2 linked regions of the Duganella dendranthematis genome follow. The protein of the gene in region 1 interacts with the protein of each later gene in a pairwise test. Links are inferred from orthologs where the notes say so. Each region holds a gene or a part of one and is shown on either strand. Other genes may lie near its edges. The genes, in order: ribD and accC.

Region 1 (8,488 bases):
TCGGCAAATCGCAATGGGCCAGCGCGTCTGGCAACAACGCTGCACCGAGTGCCATACGCTGGACGTCGACGACACCGGCCCGCACCATCGCGGCGTGTTCGGCCGCCGCGCCGGCAGCGTCAAGGGCTACGACTATTCGCGCGCGCTACGCAAGGCTAACCTGGTGTGGGACGAAACCTCGCTCGACCGCTGGCTGACCGATCCGGAAAAATTCCTCCCCGGCCAGAACATGGATTTCCGCGTGCGCAGCAAAGAAGAACGCGCCGCCCTGATCGCCTACCTGAAAAGCCTGTCGGCGCCGGCTGCCGCTAGCCCTGCAGCGGCGCAAAACTAGCATGCAGCGACAAATAGGCCGCGCCGATCACCTTGGCGTCGTCGCCGACCTCGCCGGCCTGTAGCTCGGGGCGCGCGGCGCCGGCCCAGTTATAGCGGCCCAGTTCCTGTTCCACCAGCGCCAGCAGTTGCGCCAGCAAGGCGCGGTCGCAACGGCCATCCACCACCACCCCGTCCAGATCAATCAAACAGGCCGCGCTACAGATGGCGTAGGCGATCGCATTGGCGGCCTCGGCCAGCCAGGCTTGCGTCAGCGGCAACCACGGCTGCTGCAAGGCGCGCTCATCGGCCATGGCGTCCGACGCCAGGGCGGCCGCTTCGTAGCGCTGTTCCAGCGTGACCAGCGAAGCCACGTTCAGCAACTGCGGCGGCGCACCGTCGCGCGCGGCCTGCATCGGCATCGAGCCGACCGCGCCGGAATTGCCATGCACGCCGGCATGCGGCCAGCCGTTGATGACCAGACTGCCGCCCGCCAGCGTATCCACGTAAATGTACAGGTAGCTGGCGAGGCCGCGGCCGCGGCCGACCAGCAATTCGGCCATACAGGCAGCGGCCGTATCCTTGGCCTGACTGACCGGCATCGGCGTCAACGCCTGCACCCGCTGGCCGATGGCCATGCCGCCCCACTCGGCCGCATCGGCAGCCGGCATGCGTAGCAGTTCTTCCCATTCACCAAAATTGCGCGGCGCCGACACGCCGACGCCGCACACGCGCGCCGCCGCTTCGGCCCCCAGTGTGGCCAGCATGCGCGCCAGTTGCTGCTCGATGGCCGGGAATATCAGTCCGGCGTCCGGGCTGGCGTAGGCCAGCTCCCAGCGCTCCAGCACCGTGCCGAGCAGATCCACCAGCACCACCTTCAGCATGCGGCGGCCGATCTGGATGCCGATCGCGTACGCTCCCAACGGATTCAGCGCAATCGGCTGCGACGGCTGGCCCACCTTGCCACGCTGCACCTCCAGCTTGCGCACCAGCTGCTCGTCCAGCAGCCGGTTGATGATGACCGACGCGGTTTGCGTGCTCAGTTCGGTCACGCGCGCCAGCTCGGCCTTGGCCAGGCTGCAGTGGCGGCGGATCTCGTGCAGCATGCGGCGCTCATTGGCGCCGAGCCGGCGTTGTGTTGGGTTCATGGCAAGAAATGGAAGGTTATTTTATTTGTGTAGTATAATTCTCGCTCAATTAATAAATCAAGTTGATTTATTAATTAAATACGAAAGGAGAACCATGCAAATTGATTCCAACCTTCTCGGCTTGATTGCCGCCGCCTGCACCACGCTCGCCTTTGTGCCGCAGGTAATCCTCATCTGGCGCCGCCGCTCGGCGGAAGGCGTCTCGACCGGCATGTACTGCGTCTTCTGCTTCGGTGTCTTCCTGTGGCTGATGTACGGCATCAGCATCAAGGCCTGGCCGATCGCCATCAACAACGGCATCACCCTCGTGCTCGCTTGCGCGGTGCTGATCATGAAATGGAGGTTCCGATGATGAACACCACGCCCCTGTCCAGCGCCACGCTGGACGCGCTGCAACGACACAACCCTGAGCTGGCCCTGCCCGGCTACGACCGCAGCAAGCTGAGCGCCGGCATCGCCCACATCGGCGTCGGCAACTTCCACCGCGTGCATCAGGCCGCCTACATTGACCAATGTCTGCACCTGCCGGGCCATGAAGACTGGGCCATCGTCGGCATCGGTCTGGGCGACAGCGAGCAGGCGCAAGCCAAAGCCGCCGCCTTCGCCCGGCAAGACGGCCTGTACACCGTGACCGAAACCGGCGCCGACGGCAGCGCCAACGCGCGCGTGATCGGCGCCATGATCGACTACCTGCATGCGCCGGCCGATCCGGAAGCAGTGCTGCGCTGCCTGAGCGATCCCGCCATCCGCATCGTCACGCTGACGATCACCGAAGGCGGCTACAACCTCAACGAAGCGACCGGCGAATTCCGCGTGACCGCGCCCGACATCGCCGCCGAACTGGCAGGCGGTGCACCGCGCTCGGCGTTTGCCTACCTGGTCGAATCGCTGCGCCGCCGGCGCGACAACGGCAGCGGCGGCTACACCGTGGTGTCCTGCGACAATCTGCGCCACAACGGCGACACCGCCCGTCTGGCCGTGCTGAGCTACGCGCAAGCGGTGGATGTGGAACTCGCCGACTGGATCGCCACCGAAGTGGCCTTCCCCAACAGCATGGTGGACCGCATCGCGCCCGGCATTCCGGCCGACCAGGCGGACGCGCTGAACAGCGCCAGCGGCGTCAACGACCAGATGCCAGCGCTGGCCGAACCGTACACGCAATGGGTGATCGAAGACCGCTTCAGCGCCGGCCGCCCCGATCTGGCCGCCGTCGGAGTCGAACTGCTGGACGACGTGACCCAGCACGAAGCGATCAAAGGCCGCATGCTGAACGCCTCGCACATGATGCTGGCGTATCCGGGCCTGCTGCTGGGCTACCGCACCGTACCGGAAGCCATAGCCGATGACGACCTGCGCCAGCTGCTGCACAACTTCATGGAACACGACGTCATGCCGCTGCTCGACGAGCCTGAAGGTTTGGTATTGGAGGATTACAAGAACAGCGTGCTGGAGCGCTTTAACAATCCGGCGATTGCCGACCAGCTGACGCGCGTGGCGCACGATGGCGCGGCGAAGATTCCGGTGTTTTATACCGCCACCGTCAAGGGCATGCTGAGCCGAGGCTTCAACTGCCGCCGCGTGGCCTTCCTGCTGGCCTGTTTCCGTTTGTATCTGAATGGACTGGATGCGCGCGGCGACCGCTACGACGTCAACGAACCGCGCCTGAGCAATGCGGACTGGTCGCTGGTGCGCAACGGCCCGCCCTCGGCGATTCTCGACCTGAGCTGCTTCCGCGGCATGAAGTTGACGCAGCACGCCCGCATGGTCACCACCTACAACAGCTTGTGGATGGCGGTCACGCGCAGCGGTGTGCGCGCAACCTTGCAATCGCTGATGAAGTAATTATTTGGTGGCGGCGCCAACCGACACCATGCGCTCGACGTAACGGGCGATCAGGTCGATTTCCAAATTGACCTTGGCGTCGACTTTCAGGTGCTTCAGGGTGGTGACGGCGATGGTGTGCGGGATCAGGTTGATCGAGAACTGGCACACCAGGTCGGCGCCGATGCCGATATCGGTCACGCGGTTGACGGTCAGCGACACGCCATTGACCACGATCGAGCCTTTGTAGGCCAGGAACTTGGCCAGCTCGTGCGGCGATTCGATCACCAGTTCCCACGATTCGCCCACCGGCTCGAACTTGCGCACCACACCCAGACCGTCAACGTGGCCGGACACCAGATGACCGCCCAGGCGCTCGTTCAGCGTCAGCGCTTTTTCCAGGTTGACCTCGGTGGTCGTATCCAGCCCGACAGTCTTGTTCAGGCTTTCGCGCGAGACGTCGACGCGGAAATTGGTGGCGTCCTTCTCCACCACCGTCATGCAGGCGCCGTTGATGGCGATCGAATCGCCCAGGCCGACGTCAGCCAGCGGCAGGCCGCCGGCGTTGATGTCCAGGCGCACGCCTGCGAAAGAGCCGCCTTCCAGCGGTTTGACCGATTCAATTTTGCCGACAGCGGCGACGATACCAGTAAACATAGTTTTTCCTAATGAGTGAAGCGGGCAAGGATACGCAAATCTTCGCCGATCTGCTTAACCTCGTGAAATTTCAACATTTTCTTGTTGGCCAGGTCGGTCAGCGCCGGCAGGGCAAACATGCCTTGCGCGTCGCCGATCAGCGCCGGCGCCAGATACACCAGCAGCTCATCGACGCAGCCTTCGCGGATCAGCGAACCGTTCAACTTGCCGCCGGCTTCGACGTGCAGCTCGTTGATCTGGCGGCGGCCCAGCTCGCGCATCAGTTCGGGCAGATCGACCTTGCCGCTGGCGTTGGGCAGCACGATGACGTCGTGACCGGCGGCGGCCAGCGCGGCTTCCTTCTCCGAATGGCGCACGGCGGCCACGATCCACGTCCCGCCTCCCTCCAATATTTTGGCGGAAAGGTCAATATCAAGCCGGCTATCGACCACGATGCGGCGCGGCTGGCGCGGGGTCTCGACGGCGCGCACGTTCAGTTGCGGATTATCGGCCTTGACGGTGCCGATGCCGGTCAGGATGGCGTCGGCGCGCGCGCGCCAGTGGTGGCCGTCGGCACGCGCTTCCGGACCAGTGATCCACTGGCTGACGCCGTTGTGCAGCGCTGTCATGCCGTCCAGGCTGGCGGCGGTTTTCATGCGCACCCACGGCAGACCGCGCGTCATGCGCGAGAAAAAGCCGATGTTCAGTTCATACGCCTGTTCGGCCAGCAAGCCGACGCTGGTCTCGATGCCATGGGCGGCAAGCTTGGCCAAGCCCTGCCCGGCCACCAGCGGGTTCGGATCTTCCATCGCCGCCACCACGCGGCCGAGGCCGGCACGCACCAGCGCGTCCGAGCATGGCGGAGTGCGGCCGTGGTGATTGCACGGCTCCAGCGTCACGTAGGCAGTGGCGCCGCGCACGTCGTGGCCGCGCGCCTGCGCATCCTTCAGCGCCTGAATTTCGGCGTGGTCGCTGCCGGCCTGTTGCGTGACGCCGGCGCCGATCACTTGGCCGTCGCGCACGATCACGCAACCGATGTGCGGATTCGGCGCGGTGCTGTACAGGCCCTTTGCGGCCCATTCCAGCGCCAGCGTCATGCCTTCAAGATCGTTAAGGATGTTCACATTGTTCCTGCCGAGTTGGGTATCGCGCCATTATAAAGGCTAGTTCAATCGTCGGCTCCGGTGCAGTTGGCAGAGGCGGTGGCGGGATCGCAGACGCGCACGCGGCCCAGCATGTTGATCTTGATATGGCGCGCCTGGTCGCCCTGCGTCAGCGATAGCGTGCCCCAGCGGGCGGCGATGCTGTTGCCGGCGGCACAAGTACGGCCGGTGCCGTTGTAGGCCAGATAGGCCGGGCTATTGCCAGAAGTGAATTTGGAGGTAATGACGATGTCGGTGCGCAGCGGGTCGTGGCGGTAAAGGATTTTTTCCTCCGCGTCTGGCCGGCGGTTGCCGTTTTGGTCGAGGAACACGACCCAGCCGCTTTGCCATTCCTGTTGCAGCGGCGCCATCAGCACCTTGCTGCCGCGCGCCAACGCTTGCGTGCGGGTCAGGTCGATGGCAGCCAGCAAGTCGTTGACGGCTGCTTGCAGGCGCAGGCGTTGCAGCGACTGGTGGAATGACGGCGCCGCAGCGCCGAGCAGCACGCTGGCGATGACCAACATGATCAGCAACTCGATCAGCGTGAGGCCGGCATGTTTCATAGCCAGCATCCGGAGGCCGGGCCGCTGGCGAGGCGCAGGCCGTTGCTGGTCAACATCAGCGTCTGGCAGTCGTCGTCGCGAAAGTGCGCATCGACTGCGCGGGTGCCGGGCGTGGCGACGATTTGCACGCATTCCCGGATGGTCTCGCCGTTGCAGGCCTTGCCTTCGATTTCGTAGGCGCTGCTTTGTGGCTTGGCACCGCTCCACCACTGGAAAAGTCGGGCCTCCGGTTCGCTGCTGCTGGCCGAGAATGCGATGTAGGTGTTGTTCTGCGAATGAAAGCGCTCTTGCTGCATCATCAGCTTGAGCAACGCCGATTGCGCTTCGCCGCGCTTGGTTCGGATGATGTGCTGCTGATACGCCGGCATGGCCTGGGCTGCCAGCACGGCCAGGATCACCAGCACCACCAGCAATTCGATCAGGCTGAAGCCGTTGGCTTTCATTTCGCGGCCTCGTGCAATTCGTGCCAATTACTGATTTCGCGCCAGCTCAACCGCCCCGTGCGGCGCGTGCTTTTGACGCTGCCAATCGGCGCCACCTGCCCTGCTCCCGCGACCTGCACCAGCGCTGACTTCTTTGTTTGCAGAAGGCGTCCCGTGGCATCGCGCGGCCCCGCCATCGCTGATTGCGGAAGCAACAGCGGCAGCGGCGTGTACTCGGGCAGCATCAGGCCGACAATCGCATCGTTGTTTGGCAAGATGGCGGTGAAGCGGCCGTCATCCGGCAGTCCGGTCACTGCGCTCAGCGCGTAGCTGCGGCTGCGCGTGGCCGCGCACATATCAGCGCCGGGCAACACAGTGTTGAACAGCACCGCGCCGTCGGTTAGCACGCCGGCATTGATACTGCGCTCGTTGGTCTGCACAAAGTCGACGTACCAGCCCTTGCTCTGCGCATCCATGAGGGCGCCGCTGATGCTGAGCAATGCGCCGCTCCCGTCGAGGAAACGCGGCGTCAGTTGCTTGCGGCCAGTAATCACTTCCTGCGGCGTCTGCAGGCTGTCGATGATGCCGTAGTACGATTGCGTGACAGGCGACGCGCTGCGGTCGGCTTTTTCTATCAGCCTCCCGGTGCCGAACAGGATGACATAGCCGCGCACCTTGGCGTAGGCCAGCAAAGGCTGCTCAGTGATCGGTTGGCGCTGGCCCTGCGCGTCACGCGCCACGAACAGCGGTTTCCCGATGGCGTCGGGCCACGGTGCCTTGCCGCTGAAATCGAAACGCCACAGGTTGCCCTGCTGATCACCGGCGTAGGCGTACAACAAGGCGCCCTCGCTGTCTTTCAGCAGCACCGGCGCGCTGAGTGCGCTGGCGAGCGTGGTAACGCGGTAGTAGTTGGTGTTGAGCTTCCAGCCCTGGTCGCGGGGTTTGTCGAGGGCCAGCAGAAACAGCGCGCCGTCGCCATCGTTGTTGATGCCGCTGGCGACGATGGCGAAGTAACGCAACCCGCCGGCTTGCACGCGCACTTGTGCGATCTGCGGCATGGTGATGACGTTGCCCATTAAGACATCGTCGCGGTCGGTAAATTCCCACAGCGCGCCGAGGCCGGCGGCGAAGTGTGTTGGGTCCGTGACGTCCAGCGCGAATACGCCGTGAGCGCCGCCGCCCATGGCGGAGATGAGTATGGTTTTTTGTTTGCCGTTGATGCTGACTTGGCCGGTACTTGCCGGGCCGTCAACGTAAGCGCGGTGGACGTAGGTGGGTTTGGTCAGGTGGTGCAGTTGGGCGACCAGCACGTCCGGCACATAGGCGAAGAGTTCGATGCCGGTGATGGCGTCGAAAGCGTGCAGCATGCCGTCGTTGGCGCCGAGGTAGACCGCTTCGCGGTGGTCGATGGCGCCGACGTAGACGGCTGTGCTATGGACTGCGTCGCCGAGAATGCTGGTGCGTTGGCGGAATGGTTTGCCTTCCAGTGTGCGGTCGCCGCGCAGGTAATTGAGGCGTTGTTCGCCGGCGTTGTCGGACTGATTGAGCGCGGCTTGCTGTTCGGCCGAGAGCGTCTGCCAGGTGAAGGGCGTCATGGTCAGCACGCCGTTGGGCTGAATGATGGCGGTGTAGATGTTGCGCTGTTCCGGCGTCGGCGTTGGCGGCTGCCCGGTGCTGCCGGTGAGAATGGCGCCAGCGTCCCAAGCCAGCACAGATTCCCCACCGCTGCCCGCCGCACCAGCCGGCAAGATGTAACGCGAGAAATGGCCGCTCCAGTCGCCAATGTCCATCGTGGACTGATACAGGTCGCCAGCGCTGGGCGGCGACGGTGGCGAGGCCGACACAGACGCCGCAGCCGGCCGCAGCAACATCGGCCCGTTTGCCGTCCCGCCCACCACCTTGCCTGGCTTGCACGCCGCCGCCAGCGGCTGGCTGTCGATATCCACCGCCGGCGCGGCGTGCGCTGGCGCGCCGACGCACTTCGCCAAGACGAGCAACAAAACCATCCAGCACCGTCGCCAGGGCGTCGCTCGTGACAACTGTCGACCGTGTGATCCTCTTGGACCTCGCTGGCCTTGCCCGCCTTGCCCCATCCGCATCAATTTGCTCATGGCTTCTCCTCTGGCTTGCTGAATACGCTTTGCAAAACCACATCCGTCCCCGGCTTGGCGCCGAAGCCAATGGCGGTGACGCGGTAGCAGTACTGCGGCCTGGCACTCGCCGACGCGTCATCACCCGGCTGATGGCACTCCATCCGCTCAATCAGATAGCGCGGCTTCTTGAACGGCAGAAAGCCTTCACCAGTCGGCAGGGCCGCTGCCGTGTACGCACCATGCGTCACCGTGCATGCACCATCGTCCGCGACGCCGGACAGATCCACCACCTGCCAAACCGCCTTCTCCCCAGCCGCCGCCCGCAACCGCAAGCCGACGCCACCCGCCCCG
Region 2 (4,296 bases), 3.0 Mb from region 1 along the record:
GCGCACGCTGGCGGTCGACATCATGGAAGGCTTGCAAAAATTCCATCCATATCTGAGCGGCTCCGTATTAAATGGCACCGCCGGTCCACACGACGATATCCATTTGCAGCTGTTTGCCGACAGCGCCAAGGAAGTCGAGATCTTCCTGCTGAACCGGAATTTGCAAATCGACATCTCGGAAACGCCGCACTTCAAGGGGCCGCGTTACGGCATGGTCGAAACCGTCAGCTTCATGTGGCACAAGGAAGGCGTGCACGCTGCTTTATATGAGCTGGACGATTTGCGCGGCGCCGTCAAAACCCGCGGCGACGGCAAACTGGCCCGCGCCGACATTGCCGCCGTGCGCGCCCTATTAGTTAACAGCACTCACCCACCATCACCATGAGCAAAAAGAACCTGCCTGTTTATATAGCTGTCGCCGTCGTCTTTGCCGCCGCCGGCGCTTACCTGGGCCTGCACAAAGAACAATCCCCGGTCACGGCCACCGCCCCGGCCGGCGTGACCACGCCGGTAGCCGCCCTGTATCAGCAAACGCTGCCGGACGCCAAGGGTGTCGCCACCCCGCTGGCCCAATATAAAGGCAAGGCTATGCTGGTCAATTTCTGGGCCCCGTGGTGCGGTCCGTGCGTGCAGGAGATGCCGGAGCTGTCGGCGCTGGCCGCCGGAGAAGAAGGCAAGAAGCTGCAAGTTATCGGCATCGGCATTGATTCACCGTCAAATATCGCGGAATTTAGCGACAAATATAAAATCACCTATCCGGTGCTGGTGGCGGGCATGAGCGGCACCGAGCTGTCGCGCCAATTCGGTAACAGCGGTGGCGGCCTGCCCTACACGGTTCTGATCGGCGCCGATGGCCAGGTCAAGAAGACTTACCTGGGCAAACTCAAATTTGACGAGCTGCGCAAAGATTTAGCAACTCTATAAGTAGTTTCACAAGTTTTTTTCTCTTGCCAAATGTCCGTAGTTGGCGTCAAAATGCGGATCTTTCGCGGAGAAGGCTCAGGAATCATGGCAAAAAACCTCCTACTGCTCAACGGCCCCAACCTGAATTTGCTGGGGACACGGGAGCCCGAGGTCTACGGCGCTAGCACATTGGCCGACATCGAACACGCCGCCCAGGCCCAGGCCCAGGCAGCGGGCGCGAGCTTGTCTTGTTTCCAAAGCAACCACGAAGGCGCACTGATCGACCGCATCCATGCCGCCAGAACCGAAGGCGTGGACGCCATCGTCATCAATCCGGGCGGCCTGACTCACACCAGCGTGGCCTTGCGCGACGCTCTGGCAGGGGTAGCCATTCCGTTTGTGGAAGTGCATATTTCGAATATTTACCAGCGCGAGTCGTTTCGCCACCATTCGTTCCTGAGCGCGATCGCCGTAGGGACGATCTGCGGACTGGGTATCGAAGGATATCGGTTTGCCATCGACTTCGTCCTTAAAAAGCGATAACCTACGCGATCTGCGCGCATTTTTAGCGCGGTGACGTTCACAAGACGGCGCCGCTCACTCATATTAAAAGACATTCCTCTGGGGGTTACATGGATCTACGCAAGCTGAAGACCTTGATTGATTTGGTCGCAGAATCGGACATCGCCGAACTCGAAGTGACCGAAGGCGAAAGCAAAGTTCGCATCGTCAAATCGTCGGCGCTGCCGCAAAATCAGATGGTCATGATGCAGCCGCAAGCCATCCCGCAATACAGCGCCGCACCGTCCGCCGCGCCAGCCGCCGCAGCCGCCGCCCCAGCCCCAGCTGCGGCCGCCGAGCCAACCGGTCACATCGTCAAATCGCCGATGGTCGGCACCTTCTACCGCTCGTCTGCGCCCGGCGCGGCAGCATTCGTGGAAGTGGGCCAGTCGGTCAAGGAAGGCGAGACCCTGTGCATCATCGAAGCGATGAAGCTGCTGAACGAAATCGATGCCGACAAGTCCGGCACCATCACCCAGATCCTCGTCGAAAACGGCCAGCCGGTCGAGTACGGCCAACCGCTGTTTGTGATCGGCTAAGACAGGCCTGCGCCCTCCCCATCGGCGACGGGCGCGCCTGCTTGGTCCGCAATCCCTCCTCACCTGACGCAGCCAATCGGCGCTCACAGACATAGCGAACCTATCATGTTTGAAAAAATCCTCATTGCCAACCGCGGCGAAATTGCCCTCCGTATCCAGCGCGCTTGCCGCGAACTGGGCATCAAGACGGTCGTGGTCCACTCGGAAGCGGACAAAGACGCCAAATACGTGAAGTTGGCCGATGAATCGGTCTGTATCGGTCCGGCGCCATCGTCGCTGAGCTATCTGAACATGCCGGCCATCATCAGCGCCGCAGAAGTGACCGACGCCGAAGCGATTCACCCGGGCTACGGCTTCCTGTCGGAAAACGCCGACTTCGCCGAGCGCGTGGAAAAATCGGGCTTCGTCTTCATCGGCCCGCGTTCGGAATCGATCCGCACCATGGGTGACAAGGTCACCGCCAAGCAGACCATGATCAAGGCCGGCGTGCCGTGCGTGCCGGGCTCGGAAGGCGCACTGCCGGACGATCCGAAAGCCATCGTGCAGATCGCCCGCAAGGTCGGCTACCCGGTCATCATCAAGGCCGCCGGTGGTGGTGGCGGTCGCGGCATGCGCGTAGTGCATACCGAAGCGGCGCTGATCAACGCAGTGCAGATGACCAAGACCGAAGCCGGTACCGCCTTCGGCAATCCGGAAGTCTACATGGAGAAGTACCTGGAAAATCCGCGTCACGTGGAAATCCAGATCCTCGCCGACGAACACAAAAACGCCGTCTGGCTGGGCGAACGCGACTGCTCGATGCAGCGCCGCCACCAGAAGGTCATCGAGGAAGCGCCGGCGCCCGGCATTCCACGCAAGCTGATCGAAAAAGTCGGCGAACGCTGCGCTGAAGCCTGCCGCAAGATCGGCTACCGCGGCGCCGGCACCTTCGAGTTCCTATATGAGAACGGCGAGTTCTACTTCATCGAGATGAACACCCGCGTGCAGGTCGAACACCCGGTCACCGAAATGATCACCGGCATCGACATCGTGCAGGAACAGATCCGCATCGCCTGCGGCGAGAAGCTGCGCTTCCGCCAGCGCGACGTGATGCTGTCCGGCCACGCCATCGAGTGCCGCATCAACGCGGAAGACCCATTTAAATTTACGCCGTCGCCAGGCCGTATCACTTCCTGGCACGTGCCGGGCGGTCCGGGCGTGCGCGTCGACTCCCACTCGTACGCAGGCTATTATGTGCCACCGCACTACGATTCGATGATCGGCAAAGTCATCACCTACGGCGCCACCCGCGAGCAGGCCATCCGCCGCATGCAGATCGCGCTGTCGGAGATGGTTGTCGAAGGCATCTCGACCAACATCCCGCTGCACCGCGAGCTGATGGTCGACGCCCGTTTCATCGAAGGCGGCACCAACATCCATTACCTTGAACAGAAACTGGCGGATATGCCGGATCTGCACAAACTGAGTTTGAAAGCGCAATAAACATGAGCTGGACTGAAATCGTCATCGAAATCGCGCGTGACCACGCTGAAGCCCTGTCCGAGGCGCTGATGGACGTGGGCGCCCTGTCGGTTTCCGTGGAAGACGCGGACGAAGGCACCGACGCGGAAAAGCCGCTGTTCGGCGAGCCGGGCATGGAGCCGACCGAAGCGGCGTGGGATCACAGCCGCGTGGTCGCCCTGACCGACGAAGATGACGACCAGGCCGTGATCGTGGCCGCCGCCGCCGGCCAGATCGGCCTGACCACCCTGCCGAAGTTCACCACCCGCAAGGTGGAGGAGCAGGACTGGGTGCGTCTGACCCAATCGCAGTTCGCGCCTATTCCGATCGGCAAGAACATCTGGGTGGTGCCGTCGTGGCACGAAGCGCCGAATCCGGACGCGCTGATCCTGGAACTCGATCCAGGCCTGGCGTTCGGCACCGGCAGCCATCCGACCACCCGTCTGTGCATGGAGTGGCTGGAGGCCAATCCGGCCCCGGGCAAGGCCGTGCTGGACTACGGCTGCGGTTCCGGCATCCTGGCCATGGTGGCCAAGAAGGTTGGCGCCGGCGAAGTGGTGGGCGTGGACATCGATCCGCAAGCGATCGAGTCGGCGGCCGACAATGCTGTCCGCAACCATTGCGAGATCGAATTCTTCCTGCCGGATAGCTTCGCCGAGTCGCAGCACGCGACCCAGCGTTTCGACATCGTGGTCGCCAACATCCTGTCCAGCCCGCTGAAGCTGATGGCGCCGATGCTGTCCGGCCGCGTGGCCGACGGCGGTTCGCTGATCCTGTCGGGCGTGCTGGCGCG

What was found.
Region 2: the proteins of ribD (region 1) and accC interact in binary tests that used the Escherichia coli proteins (3 or more experiments, as listed by UniProt). The link is inferred for Duganella dendranthematis from one-to-one orthologs.

The regions. Positions count from the first base shown.
Region 1 is NZ_CP051684.1:4,446,001-4,454,488, reverse strand. What follows is about bases 2,981-5,776. They hold ribD (bifunctional diaminohydroxyphosphoribosylaminopyrimidine deaminase/5-amino-6-(5-phosphoribosylamino)uracil reductase RibD), read right to left. Parts: upstream 5,015-5,776; coding sequence 3,947-5,014; downstream 2,981-3,946. Other genes in these bases: HH213_RS20355 (type IV pilin protein), read right to left, coding at 5,619-5,776; HH213_RS20360 (GspH/FimT family pseudopilin), read right to left, coding at 5,086-5,622; HH213_RS20370 (riboflavin synthase), read right to left, coding at 3,303-3,938; HH213_RS20375 (mannitol dehydrogenase family protein), read left to right, coding at 2,981-3,302. Also shown: HH213_RS20390 (c-type cytochrome), read left to right, coding at 14-334; HH213_RS20385 (ROK family transcriptional regulator), read right to left, coding at 309-1,460; HH213_RS20380 (SemiSWEET transporter), read left to right, coding at 1,555-1,812; more of HH213_RS20375, read left to right, coding at 1,809-2,980; more of HH213_RS20355, read right to left, coding at 5,777-6,065; HH213_RS20350 (pilus assembly protein), read right to left, coding at 6,062-8,050; HH213_RS20345 (pilus assembly PilX family protein), read right to left, coding at 8,152-8,488. UniProt on the Escherichia coli protein: Converts 2,5-diamino-6-(ribosylamino)-4(3h)-pyrimidinone 5'-phosphate into 5-amino-6-(ribosylamino)-2,4(1h,3h)-pyrimidinedione 5'-phosphate.
Region 2 is NZ_CP051684.1:1,441,230-1,445,525, forward strand. What follows is about bases 1,408-4,296. They hold accC (acetyl-CoA carboxylase biotin carboxylase subunit), read left to right. Parts: upstream 1,408-2,108; coding sequence 2,109-3,485; downstream 3,486-4,296. Other genes in these bases: aroQ (type II 3-dehydroquinate dehydratase), read left to right, coding at 1,408-1,446; accB (acetyl-CoA carboxylase biotin carboxyl carrier protein), read left to right, coding at 1,536-2,003; prmA (50S ribosomal protein L11 methyltransferase), read left to right, coding at 3,488-4,296. In the rest of the region: HH213_RS06695 (hypothetical protein), read left to right, coding at 1-385; HH213_RS06700 (TlpA family protein disulfide reductase), read left to right, coding at 382-924; more of aroQ, read left to right, coding at 1,009-1,407. UniProt on the Escherichia coli protein: This protein is a component of the acetyl coenzyme A carboxylase complex; first, biotin carboxylase catalyzes the carboxylation of the carrier protein and then the transcarboxylase transfers the carboxyl group to form malonyl-CoA.